Regions from separate parts of the Exiguobacterium sp. ZOR0005 genome, predicted to be linked through region 3. Evidence: predicted binding sites of a transcription regulator. Region 3 holds the regulator's gene; each other region holds the start of a gene.
What was found. The regulator Rex, encoded in region 3, represses fermentation and respiration genes when NADH is low (regulators of the CRP and FNR family bind a similar motif). The targets are predictions, from matches to a motif close to TTGTGAAATATTTCACAA.
Positions count from the first base shown of each region.

Region 1: the regulator Rex is predicted to act here: its motif matches at 1,752-1,769, upstream of adhE (bifunctional acetaldehyde-CoA/alcohol dehydrogenase).
Region 2: the regulator Rex is predicted to act here: its motif matches at 2,041-2,058, upstream of L971_RS07535 (DoxX family membrane protein).

Region 1 is NZ_JTLB01000023.1:113,131-117,401, reverse strand. It holds gene adhE (bifunctional acetaldehyde-CoA/alcohol dehydrogenase) at 1-1,611, opposite strand, end outside; gene L971_RS10115 (MarR family winged helix-turn-helix transcriptional regulator) at 2,000-2,446, shown strand; gene L971_RS10110 (YebC/PmpR family DNA-binding transcriptional regulator) at 2,526-3,236, shown strand; gene L971_RS10105 (Na+/H+ antiporter family protein) at 3,385-4,271, shown strand, end outside.
Region 2 is NZ_JTLB01000017.1:59,657-63,927, forward strand. It holds gene L971_RS07525 (MFS transporter) at 1-1,098, shown strand, start outside; gene L971_RS07530 (DUF3817 domain-containing protein) at 1,122-1,418, opposite strand; gene L971_RS07535 (DoxX family membrane protein) at 1,501-2,004, opposite strand; gene L971_RS07540 (pyridoxamine 5'-phosphate oxidase family protein) at 2,195-2,608, opposite strand; gene L971_RS07545 (cold-shock protein) at 2,735-2,935, opposite strand; gene L971_RS07550 (glycoside hydrolase family 55 protein) at 3,202-4,271, shown strand, end outside.
Region 3 is NZ_JTLB01000006.1:59,991-64,261, forward strand. It holds gene L971_RS02690 (FAD-dependent oxidoreductase) at 1-48, opposite strand, end outside; gene L971_RS02695 (YesK family protein) at 235-522, opposite strand; gene tatC (twin-arginine translocase subunit TatC) at 620-1,408, opposite strand; gene tatA (twin-arginine translocase TatA/TatE family subunit) at 1,411-1,629, opposite strand; gene L971_RS02710 (redox-sensing transcriptional repressor Rex) at 1,629-2,285, opposite strand; gene L971_RS02715 (ABC-F family ATP-binding cassette domain-containing protein) at 2,435-4,271, shown strand, end outside.

The sequences.
Region 1 (4,271 bases), on a different contig from region 3:
GAAGTGACGCATCGCTTCAGCACCACGCATGACTGTTTCAACGGATGGATCTGGCTCGACTTGGTCGAAGATGCGGTACTCGACGCCAGCCGGCAAGTTTTTGATGACTTTATCGGCAAAACCGAGTTTGACCATCATTTCATCCGTGACGATCATCGCCCGTTTCTTCGATGTGAGCGACTGAAGGTATTGGACCGAGTTTTTCTCGAAGTAAATCTTTTCAGGGACTTTAAACCATTGCATGTTCACGCGACGTCTCGCCACCTTTTTCACGTTGAGTAGATGTTTCGCCGTCACGTTCTCAGAGACGGAGTTTTTACCGTATGACCCACAACCGAGGGTGAGCGACGGTGTCATTTCGTTATAGAGGTCACCGATCCCGCCGTGTGCCGTTGGCGAGTTGACGATGATGCGGCAAGCTTTCATCCGAAGTCCGAACGCGAGAATGGCGTCGTCGTCTGTCGAGTGAATCGCTGCCGTATGACCGAGGCCGCCGATTTCAAGCATCTTCTCAGCGATGGCAAATCCTTCTTCACGCGATTGAACTTTGTACGCACCGAGCACCGGACTTAATTTTTCATGTGAGAGAAGTTCTGTCGCACCGACCGTCTCAAGTTCAGCGATCAAAATCTTCGTGTCGGCCGGAACGCTGAGTCCAGCTTTCTCGGCGATCCACGCTGCCGGTTTCCCGACGATTTCCGGGTTGACCGCACATGAGTCTGTTTTGATGACGAGTGTCTCGAGTTTCGCTTTCTCTTCTGGCGAGCAGAAGTAGCATCCGAGTGCCGTCATTTCCGCTTTCACTTCTTCATATACTTCCTGGTCCACGATGATCGCTTGTTCAGACGCACAGATCATACCGTTATCGAACGTTTTCGACAAGATGACGTCCGAGATGGCGCGTTTCACTTTTGCCGTCTTATCGATGTAGGCTGGGACGTTACCAGGACCGACGCCGAGTGCCGGTTTACCAGTCGAGTACGCCGATTTGACCATCGCCGCTCCACCTGTCGCGAGTACCATGGCAACACCCGGGTGGTTCATGAGCGCTTTCGTCGCGTCGAGTGACGGTTTTTCGACCCATTGAATCAAATGTTCCGGTGCCCCGGCTTCGATGGCTGCGTCACGAAGGATACGGGCCGCTTCGCTTGAACACTGTTGTGCTGACGGGTGGAAACCGAAGATGATCGGGTTACGCGTCTTGATGGCGATGATCGCTTTAAACATCGTCGTTGACGTCGGGTTCGTCACCGGTGTGACCCCAGCGACGACACCGACCGGCTCGGCGATGTACGTGATGCCGTTTTGCTCGTCGTCTTCAATGACGCCGACCGTCTTCTCGCCACGGAGCGAGTTGTAAATATATTCTGTCGCGAAGATGTTTTTGATCATCTTGTCTTCAAATACACCACGACCTGTTTCTTCATATGCATGTTTTGCGAGAGCGACGTGCTGTTCGAGTCCGGCTAGCGCCATCGCTTGAACGATCGCATCGATCTTTTCTTGGTCAAACGCCATCAACGTATCGAGCGCTTTATGCGCTTGTGTGACGAGCGTGTCGACCATTTGTTCTGCTGATGTTTCTACTACTGCTTTCTCTTTAACTGCCATGTTGGTTTCCTCCTCATGAATGAGAGCTGATAAGTTTGACTTGATGGAGAGCACGGGGCAATCAGTTAGTTCAAGAAGAGTTTGTGCTTTCCTTCACATTCATAGAATACACCGTTTTCAGGATTTTGTGCGTGACAACAATGTGAACTCTTTCACAATATTTTTTTGAAGAATGAGGATAGGTCTTGCATTTTACTCCGTACCTTCGTAAAATCGAATGCGTTTTCATGAAAATGCTACGCCTGCTTTATGTAAACGCTTACATTGTTTATGGCGTCTGGATGTCGAAATACGTGTGTATTTCCTCACATCACGCTGATTGGTCGTCCAAGCCCTCTTCACTCGTGTATAATGTAAGATAGAACCTAATTAGGAAGTGAATAGACTTATGCCTAGACAAGATGCAGCCGATCAGTTCGTCAAACTGATCCCATTGATTCGTAGAAAATTGCTACGTCGCTCTGACCTCCCGCAAATCCCGAACTTAAACTTCTCACACTTTCATCTATTGATGTTAATCGAGGACGAAGGTGCGGTGACGAACGGGCACATTAGCGAGACGTTGTCGATCGCCCCACCGAACGTGACGCCACTCATCACGAAACTCGTCGATGAAGGATACATCACGCGTGTGCCGGATGAGCGGGACCGCCGTGTCATCTGGAATCAATTGACCGAGAAAGGCGAACAAGTACTCCGGGAACGACGCGATTCGTTCCGCCGCCTGTTCGAAGATCGCCTCGCCTTTTTAGACGATGACGAGACCGAACGATTGATTGATAGCTTGAAGACGCTGACGGAGATCGTCGAGAAGATGGACAAGAGCGAGGGATGAATTTTTCTCGTCAATGCTCCGTTCTTCTTATATAATCGACAGTGAATCAATCGAACTATGGAAAGAGAGATGACATGTAATGGGTCGTAAATGGAACAACATCAAAGAAAAAAAGGCGTCAAAAGACGCCAACACGAGTCGGATTTATGCGAAGTTCGGTCGGGAGATTTATATCGTCGCCCGCCAAGGGGAGCCAGACCCTGAACTGAACCAAGCGCTCAAATTCGTCGTCGAGCGGGCGAAGACGTATAACGTCCCGAAAGCGATCATCGACCGGGCCATCGACAAGGCGAAAGGCGGCGACGAGGAAAACTTTGACGAGTTACGTTATGAAGGGTTCGGCCCGAACGGCTCGATGGTGATCGTCGACACGCTCACGAACAACGTCAACCGGACGGCGTCCGAAGTGCGCGCCGCGTTCGGGAAGAACGGCGGCAACATGGGCGTGAGCGGCTCGGTCGCCTACATGTTCGACGCGACGGCCGTCATCGGCGTCTCCGGTATGAATTCGGACGAAGTGCTCGAACTCATGATGGAGCATGACCTAGACGTGCGCGATATTCTTGAAGAAGAAGACACGATCATCGTCTACGCGGAGCCAGAGGCGTTCCACGCCGTCCAAACCGCATTCAAATCAGCCGGGATCGAATCGTTCGAAATCGCCGAGTTGACGATGCTTCCACAAAATGAAATCACCCTCGACGACGCGTCGAAAGAACAGTTCGAGAAGCTTCTCGATGTGCTCGAAGACCTCGAGGATGTGCGTCAGGTATACCATAACGTCGAATGATGACGAGCAAGCGATAACTTTTCGGAGTTATCGCTTTTTTTCAATACTTGATTTGACAAGCATGGTTTCATATGTTAAATTTCAAAAGTCTTTATCATATTAAAGTGATAATAAGAGAAAGAGTTTTAAGGAAAGGTGTTGGATTACTATGAACGCTGTCTTATTAGCCGTTGTTGTCTTATTCGCTCTCGCCATCAGTCGAGTGCACATCGTGTTATCGCTCATCCTCGCGGCCATCGTCGGCGGCCTCGTCGGCGGTCTCGGGTTTAACGATACGCTCGCCGCGTTCAGCGACGGTCTCGGCGGAGGCGCGTCCATCGCGCTCAGCTACGCGCTCCTCGGCGCGTTCGCCGTCGGTTTGTCGAAGACGGGACTCCCGGACGTCCTCGCTGAGAAATTGATCAGCTTGTCAGGACGCGACGTCACCGGAAAGAACGTCCGCTTCGTGAAAGCGATGCTGTTGTCGTTATTACTATTACTTGCGATCAGCTCGCAAAACGCGTTGCCGATTCACATCGCTTTCATCCCGATCGTCGTACCGCCGCTCCTCGTCTTGTTCAACGAGTTGAAGCTTGACCGTCGCCTCGTGGCGACGATTCTCACGTTCGGTCTCGTCACCCCGTACATGCTCCTGCCGGTCGGGTTTGGCGGCATCTACTTGAACGAGATTTTACTCCCAAACGTCGAGACGAACGGCATGGCCGTCGGCGACGTCAACATCGTCAGCATCATGGCCATTCCAGCTCTCGGTATGCTCGTCGGGCTCATCGCCGCGTTCATCCACTATCGGAAACCGCGAACGTATGAGACGATCGCCCTTGGCCCTAAAGACTACGAACTTCGTCAGTTGAGCCCACTGAAAATCGGGTTGACGCTTGCCGTCGTCATCGTCGTCCTCATTGTTCAGTTGCAGACCGATTCGATGATCGCCTCGGCCGTCACCGGCTTGATCTTATTGACCGTGCTTCGACTCATCCCATGGTCTGAAGCGGACGACATCTTCACGAGCGGGATGCGCATGATGGCGTTCATCGG
Region 2 (4,271 bases), on a different contig from region 3:
CTTTCTCCGTTTGCCGGCGCGTATGCCGACAAATTGAACCGCAAGCGCGTCATCATCGCGATGGAATCACTCAACGCCCTCTTGTTTTTCTTGGCCGGGCTCGCAAGTCTCGTCTGGACGTTCGGCGTCCCTGCTTTCTTGATTATCACATGTCTGCTCTCCGTCGTCTCGACTTTCTTATCGGTCACGCTGACCAGTTCAATTCCACTCTTGTTTGACGAGAACGGACTCCAACGCGCCAACTCGCTCATCCAAAGCATCATCTCCGTCTCGAGCATCGGTACACCACTGTTGGCCGGAGCATTGTTCACGTTGCTACCCGTCTCCACGTTCTTGTTCAGCTCTTCCTTCTTGTTCATCGTTGCCGCCTTGTTTGCCTCCCGCCTCACATTCCGAGCGTACGAACATGTTCCTACCGATCAATCGACGTGGGACGACGTCCGTTCCGGCTTTCGCTACTTGAAACGACAACGGGTCCTGTGGACGTTGACCGTTCTCGCGGCGTTTCTCAACTTCTTCTTCGTCGCTTCAGAGGTACTATTTCCGATTGCCGCATTACAGGAAATCGGCGTCAGCCCACTCCAGTTCGGCTTTTTGGAAAGCATGTTCGCCGTCGGCTTTTTAGTCGCCTCGCTCGCCCACGCGTTACCGCTCTTTAAAATCAAATATCGTTTAGCGACAACTCGGACTGCGCTCATGATCATCAGTTGCCTATTCATCGCGCCGGCGGTCCCGCTTTATTACAACTTCTCGGTCACGCCGGCCATCGTCTTCCTGACAGGGTTCGCCTTACTGAGTGGATTTTTCATCATCCGCGTTAATATTCCGATTCAATTGTTCTTACAAACGAATACGGAGCCGAGTTATCTCGGCCGGGTCATGGGCGTCCTCGAATCACTCGCCATGGGCATCACGCCGCTAGGATTTGTATTATTCGGGGCACTCAGTGAGTGGGTATCGACTGCGCTCCTATATGCGATTTGTATGGTCTGTCTGCTGTCGCTTACGTTGTTCGCGATGCACCGGATTCGGCACGACATCGCTGCTGAAAAGGCGGTCGTCCTCGGCGAATCTGAAAGTGCCTCGGCCCATCAGTGAACGCAAAAAGACATCGAACGTGTTCAGTTCGATGTCTTTTCTGTTGATGGGAGGACTCGCTTCTCCAATAGAAACGGTCCGAGCGGGATGACCGACGCCATGACCGCCATGACCAAAACCTTGAAGCCCCAGCTAAAGCGCCATGCCATGTAAACGGCGGCCGCCACGTACGCGACGAACAAGAAACCGTGGGCCGCGCCGACGATGCTGACGGCGAGCGGCATACCTGCTAAATACTTGAGTGGCATCGCAATCAATAAGAGGAGCAGGAATGACATTCCTTCCGTATATCCGAGCCATTTAAACTGTGTAGCGTTCATGATCGTTCTCCTTTTCAATCTATGCTACGTTCATCGTAGCCGAAGAACGAGCGGTTTGTCACAAGAGAATGTCATAAATTCGTCACGCTATTTGACGATTTGGTGAACGGTGCATGACTTTCGTTTCGACGAACTTGCGAAGGAACAAACCGTCGACCCCGATTTTCCCAGCGTTATAGCCGGCGACGAGGATAAGGACCGAGACGATGAGCATCGTCGGGTTCGTGCTGACCGTACCAGAGAGCAAGAACGCCATGTTCATGACGAGACCGAAGAAAGCAGCGCTGCGAGTCAAAGCACCGAGCAAGAGCCCGAGACCGACGAGAACCTCACCGTACGGGATCAAGATGTCAAACAAGGCAGCGTTCGGGATCGCGAATCCTTCCAGGAAAGCGGCCCACCAACCTGCGACGGCTGGATGGTCACCTGTAGCGAGCGACGCCGCGTTTTGAAGATACCCGCCTGACGAGAAGTCGCCTGTGACTTTGCCCCATCCGGCTGTGAGCCAGTGATAACCGAGCCAAATCCGAAGCACGGTCAAGATGCCGGTCGCGATGTTATGGTTTTGCCAAAACTTTGTGAACATGATAATTCCTCCTTGTTATGTTGAATGATGACTTATATGTGATTACATTCACAATATATCATCCATGTTCACCTTTTCACATATACTATGATAATCGTTCACGATTCGTTCATATGTGTGACACAGGTCAGTCACTTTTTGGAAATTGGTCAATAAAAAAAGACGTCCCTTTCGACGTCTCTTCTTTACATTATAAAGTTACTTCTTGCGGTGCTTGACCTTTTTTGTTCATAACCCGCATCGATTGTGGTGAGATTTTCAAGATGACGAGTTTCGGATCATCCGGTCCCTCGAACCAGCCTTCGAGCTTCTCATTCCACACTTTCTCTTTCATCGACTCGTCATCCGACACGGTCGTCTCACCTAAAATCTCGAGATACGTGTCCCCGACTCCATCCCCGTCATAACCAATCAAAATGTGCGTGTACGGATTGTTTTGCAACTCGTCCACTTTATCCGTATCTTTTGAAGTTGCGGTATAGAGTGTCAACTCATCATGGAAAAACGTCATGTAGCGGCTGTGCGGCTTCCCTTTGTAAACGGTAGCCATCGTTCCCACGTTACTATGGTCTAGAATCTGTTTTGCCGTTTGTAATGCATCCATTCTAAAAAACCTCCTTGTAATCGTCACTCGTATACTCTTTCCCCGGGGACAAGCGATTAAACACACGGACACAAAAAAACCTGCTCGCCGAAGCGAACAGGTTATCATATTCCTTAGAAAGGAAGATTAGATTTTTTCAACGTTAGAAGCTTGTGGTCCACGAGCTCCGTCAGTGATTTCGAAAGTTACTGCTTGGCCTTCTTCAAGTGTCTTGAAGCCGTCGCCTTGGATTGCTGAGAAGTGTACGAATACGTCGTCTCCGCCTTCCATTTCGATGAAGCCGTAACCTTTTTCTGAGTTAAACCATTTTACTTTACCTGTGTTCATAATGAACCCTCCTGAAATAAACGCTGTGCGTTCTAGTAGTGCCTTACTAGAAAAAACTGACCAATAAAAAATCACAAACCTATAGGATTATCTTAAACGAAAAATAATCCAAAGCGTTTTGTGAATTATGTTTCCAGCTATTCTTAATTAAGCACATATGTAATATACCACGGATAAATGCTTCTGTCTACTAAATACTTCGGTTTGCTAAAAATACTTTAAAAACGGGTAGATTCAAGTGAATCGATTGCTAGGAGGAGACGAAGATGATGGACCGAATCAACCCGAAACAAATTCGCGCAAGCATCGCAGCCCATTCCAATTGGAACGAAGACGAGTTACTTTCCGACACGCTTGCTTGGCATGCGGCGACGAGACGGGATCGCTATCCCGATCAACGGAAGACGTACGCGTCACGCATACCGCTGACGGAACGGATCACCCCCGTGACGAGTTCCCTCCCGCTCGAGATCGTCGATGATCTCGTCCGCCCCGTCTGGATGCGTCGGCTTGATGCCGAATATTTAAACTTGAGACAAGCAACGATACGACGCATCGATGTGACCGAGTACGGGGCCGTCGGGGATGGCAAGACCGACTGCACGCTCGCCTTTCGCCTCGCCTTGCGCTCGAATCGTCATGTGTACGTTCCGGCTGGCGTTTATGTCGTGCGAGGCATCCGTATCCCATCTAATTGTGTGCTCGAAGGGGCGGGGCAGGACGAAACGACGATCAAGCTTCACGACCAGGCACCTAAATATCGGCGACTGCTCCGGAATGCGACCCCATTTCTCGGAAACCACCATATCGAAATCGCCCATCTGACACTTGACTGGAACGTCGACCGACTCGGTGCTGTGGACCGAACGTCTAGCGGGGATACGGCTTCAAGCGCGTTGACACTCGCACACGTCACATTCGGATGGGTTCATCACGTGACGGCGAAAAACGCCGGGCTGCACGCGTTTGATATTACCGCCCCTCATTACCACTATCTCGGTGACGGCTTACGTGCAGCGAAAGGAAGCCGCTACGTCTGGCTCGACCGTTGCGAGGCGACAAATTACGGGGATGACGGCATTACGACGCATCATAGTGACGCCATCTACGTCACGAACTGCTACTGTCATCATCCACACGGTCGGACCCACACATCCGGCTTCTCGAATTCAAACGGCATCGAGGTCGATGACGGGTCACGGCATGTCGTGCTCGTGAATAACATGACCGAGGGCTGTTTCGGCGGGATCGAGGTCAAAGCACATGCGACGTCCTCGGCCGCCCACGACGTCCATATTTTTGGTCACATTTCATACCATGACAATCGCTCGTACAA
Region 3 (4,271 bases):
GACAGCTGCTGTTCCTGCGTGTGTACATCCGATGACTGCGATTTTCATATGGTAGTCTCTCCTTTGAGTGGTTGGCAAGTTTATGATTGTGATAAATGTCACATTTAATTTCTAAACTTAGTGTACTATTTCACAAGGATGTTTGACAATGACTATGCTCAGTTTTTCACGTAATTATGTCAAAAGTTTGAACAGGCCTTGTGACACAAAAAGACCACCCTAAGGATAGGATGGTCACGACTCGAGTCGCCGCTGTTGAAACCAAAGGTACGTGGCGACGAAAATATAGATGATGAGCCCGAAGGCGTATAGACTAAATCCAACCAAACTCCACCCCATCCCGTCCCAGCCTCGGATGAAGACGAGACCGATGAGGAACAGCGTGTAGCCGACTCCCGTGATCAGGAGCGGGAGCGTCAGTCTTCGTTTATGTGACGAACGTAAAAAGTGAAGCGCACCGATGAGAAGCGCCGTCGTCAAGATGCCGACCGCGATGAGCGCGTCCCCGTAGTATTCCCACATGACCTATCCTCCCCGATTTGTTGATGGTCCCCTTATCTTACCACGGCGATGTCACACTTACTCGTTCAAAAAAACACCGCGTCCAAGAACGCGATGCTCACTTCTCATTCATTTGCTTCATCAAATCCATCTGTTCTTTCACCATCGCTTCTTTCTCCCGGCGAAGTACGCCCCGATACGTGATGCGTGAGATCGATAAACTGATCTCATACAAGAAGAAGAGCGGCAGCGACACCATGAGGTGCGACGTCAAGTCCGGCGGTGTGATGAACGCGGCGACGACGAACAAGGCGAAATAGGCATACTTTCGAATCGATGACAGGAAATACGGTGTCACGACGCCGATTCGCGTCAAGAACATCGTCACGACCGGCAACTGAAACAACAGACCGAACGGAATCGTCAGTTGCAACAAGAACGTGAAGTAGTTCGAGGCTCCGATGATTTGCGTCAGCCCGAGGTCTTGCCCGAGATCTGTCGAGATGTCGAGGACGAGCGGGAACAGCCAATAATAGGCGAACGCGAGACCGACGAGGAACAAGATAAAGATGATCGGGATGTAGGCGAGCGTCCCTTTCCGCTCGTTCGGATGCAGACCAGGTGCGACGAACGCCCACAGTTGATACAGTAGAAACGGACTGGCCGCGACGAGACCGATGACGAGCGCCAAATTCAAGTAAATCATGAGCGGGTCCGCGACCCCAAAGGCGTTCAGTTCTAGTCCTCGTTCGACGAGGTCCGCCTGTAGATAGGCGAGCACGTATTTGACACTCGGCAAAGCGATCAAAAAGAAGGCAAAGACGACAAATGCCGACAGCATCAGTCGTCTCCGCAGCTCTGTCAAGTGATCGGACAGCGCCCGCTCTTGATCAGTTTCATGGTTCATGATTACTGTTCTTTCTTCTCAGAGTCTTTCTTGTCGTTCTCGTCATGCTCTTTCATCATGCCGTTCGTGGCATTTTTGAACTCGCGGAGCGTCTGTCCGGCGGCACGGCCGAACTCAGGCAATTTCTTCGGTCCGAAGATGATGAGCGCGATGATGGCGATGATGAGCAAACTCACGCCACCCGGCATCCCGACGACGGGTGATGATAATAGAAATTCCATTATTGATGGACCCCCTCAGCAGATGGATAATGTTGCATAAAGTAAATGAGCGACTGGAGTTCGATCGACAAGTCGATATGATGGACGCGGACCGTATCCGGCACCGTCAAACGCGCCGGCGTGAAGTTCAAAATCCCTTTGATGCCAAAGCGGACCAAATCATCGGCGACCGACTGCGCGTATGCGGACGGGACCGTGAGAATGGCGACATCGATTTTGTTTTGCTTCATGATCTGTTCCATCTCATCGACGTGATGAATCGGGACACCGGACATCGTCGTGCCGACTTTTGTCTCGTCTGCGTCGAACCCGACGACGATATGTGTGTTATTGTTTTTAAGGAAGTTATAGTTGACGAAAGCTGTCCCGAGATGACCGACACCGACCAAGGCGACGTTCGTGATTTCGTCCTGGTTTAACGTCTTTCGGAAAAAGTCTAACAGATACTGCACGTTATAGCCATATCCCTTTTTACCGAGTGCACCGAAGTAAGAGAAGTCGCGACGAATCGTCGCCGAATCGACTTTGACCGCCTCACTCAGTTCGGCAGAAGAGACACGTTGTTTGCCTGACGAATGCAGGCTTTGGATAAATCGATAGTATAGTGGCAACCGTTTGGCTGTCGCTTGCGGAATCTTTGGTTCGTTTTGACTCAACGGAAAGAGCCTCCTTTTTACGACGCGTTTCAAACGAATCTGATTTCATACACCTTGATTGTAAACGAATTCACATAAGCACTCAACGAATATACCTGAAAAGACTAAAAAATACAGTATACTAAATACAGAGAAAGGGGTTTTTTCACTTGATCCTATTGCAAGTCAACAACCTGTCAAAATCATTCGGCGTCGAGCCGATTTTAGAGAACGTCAAACTTGAGATTCAAGAAGGGGAGCGCGTCGCCCTCGTCGGCCGAAACGGCGCCGGCAAATCGACGCTCCTCAAAGTCATCGCCGGGGAATATAACTATGACTCAGGCGACATCATGAAACCGAAAGATGTGACGATCGGTTACCTCGCCCAAGACTCAGGGTTAGAATCGAACGAGACGATTTGGAACGAGATGCTCACCGTCTTCTCCGATTTGATCGAACAAGAACAGACGCTTCGGCGGATGGAGCAAGACATGGGCTCGGAGCGCATCTTGAACGACGCGGACGCCTATGAACGTCTCCTCGCCGCGTATGACGAGGAACAGCACACGTTCAAAGACCGGGGCGGCTATCAATATGAAGCGACGATTCGCTCCGTCCTCCACGGGATGCGCTTCTATCCGGACGACTTCGAACGTCAAATCGACACGCTCTCAGGTGGTCAGCGGACCCGTCTCGCCTTGGCGAAGATGCTTCTGCAAAGCCCGGACCTCCTCATCTTGGATGAGCCGACGAACCATTTGGACATCGAGACGCTCGCCTGGCTCGAGAAGTACTTGAGCGGCTATAAAGGCGCCGTCCTCATCGTCTCCCACGACCGCTACTTCCTCGACCGGGTCGTCTCGGTCGTCTATGAGCTGTCACGCCACCGGAGCCGTCGCTTCGTCGGGAACTATACGAAGTACCTTGAACAAAAAGCAGCCATCTACGAACAAGAGAAGAAGCAGTTCGAGTCACAGCAAGAAGAGATCGCCAAGATGCAAGACTTCATCCAACGGAACATCGCCCGGGCGACGACGACGAAACGCGCCCAAAGCGTCCGGAAACGTCTCGAGAAAGTCGACCGGATGGACGCGCCGGACGGTGACGAGCGCAGTGCCGTCCTCTCGTTCACGATCAAGCGCCAAAGCGGGAACGACGTGTTGAGCGGCAGTGACCTCGCCATCGGATATGAGGAACCGATCGCTCAAAACCTCCGCTTCCAATTGCAGCGTGGCGAATCGGTCGCCCTCGTCGGCCCGAACGGGGTCGGCAAGTCGACGCTCTTGAAAGTGTTGACGAAACAACAGCCGGCACTCACCGGTGACATCCGTTACGGCACCGGCGTCGAGATCGGCTATTACGACCAGGAGCAACAGAACCTGTCCGATAAAAACCGCGTCATCGACGAGATTTGGAACGACTGGCCGCTCATGCGCGAGCAAGACGTGCGCAGCCTGCTCGGTCAGTTCCTCTTCAGCGGCGACGACGTCATGAAACGCGTCCACGAGCTGTCAGGCGGCGAGCGGGCCCGGTTGACGCTCGCGAAATTAAAGCTCGAACAGCCGAACTTGCTCATCTTGGATGAGCCGACGAACCACTTGGACCTCGACTCGAAGATGATCCTCGAGAACGCACTCCTCGACTATCCCGGCACGATCCTCTTCGTCTCGCACGACCGGTACTTCATCGACCGGCTCGCCACGCGCGTCTTAGAGATCACACCGACCGGCATCGACGAGTATCTCGGCGACTACTCGTATTACGTCGAGAAGAAAGAAGAACTCGAGGAGCTCGCCCGCCTCGCCCTCGCCGAGACGAAACAAGTCGTCGTCAAAAAACAGCGGGCCGACAAGGAACAACAACGTGAAGAACGTAGGATGAAGCAACGGATCGAAGAGATCGAGCTCACAATCGAACAGCACGAGGCGCGCCTCGAAGAGATTGAACAGCTTCTTTGCGAACCGGACGTCTTCAACGACTTCGCCCGGGCTCAAGAACTGTCGACCG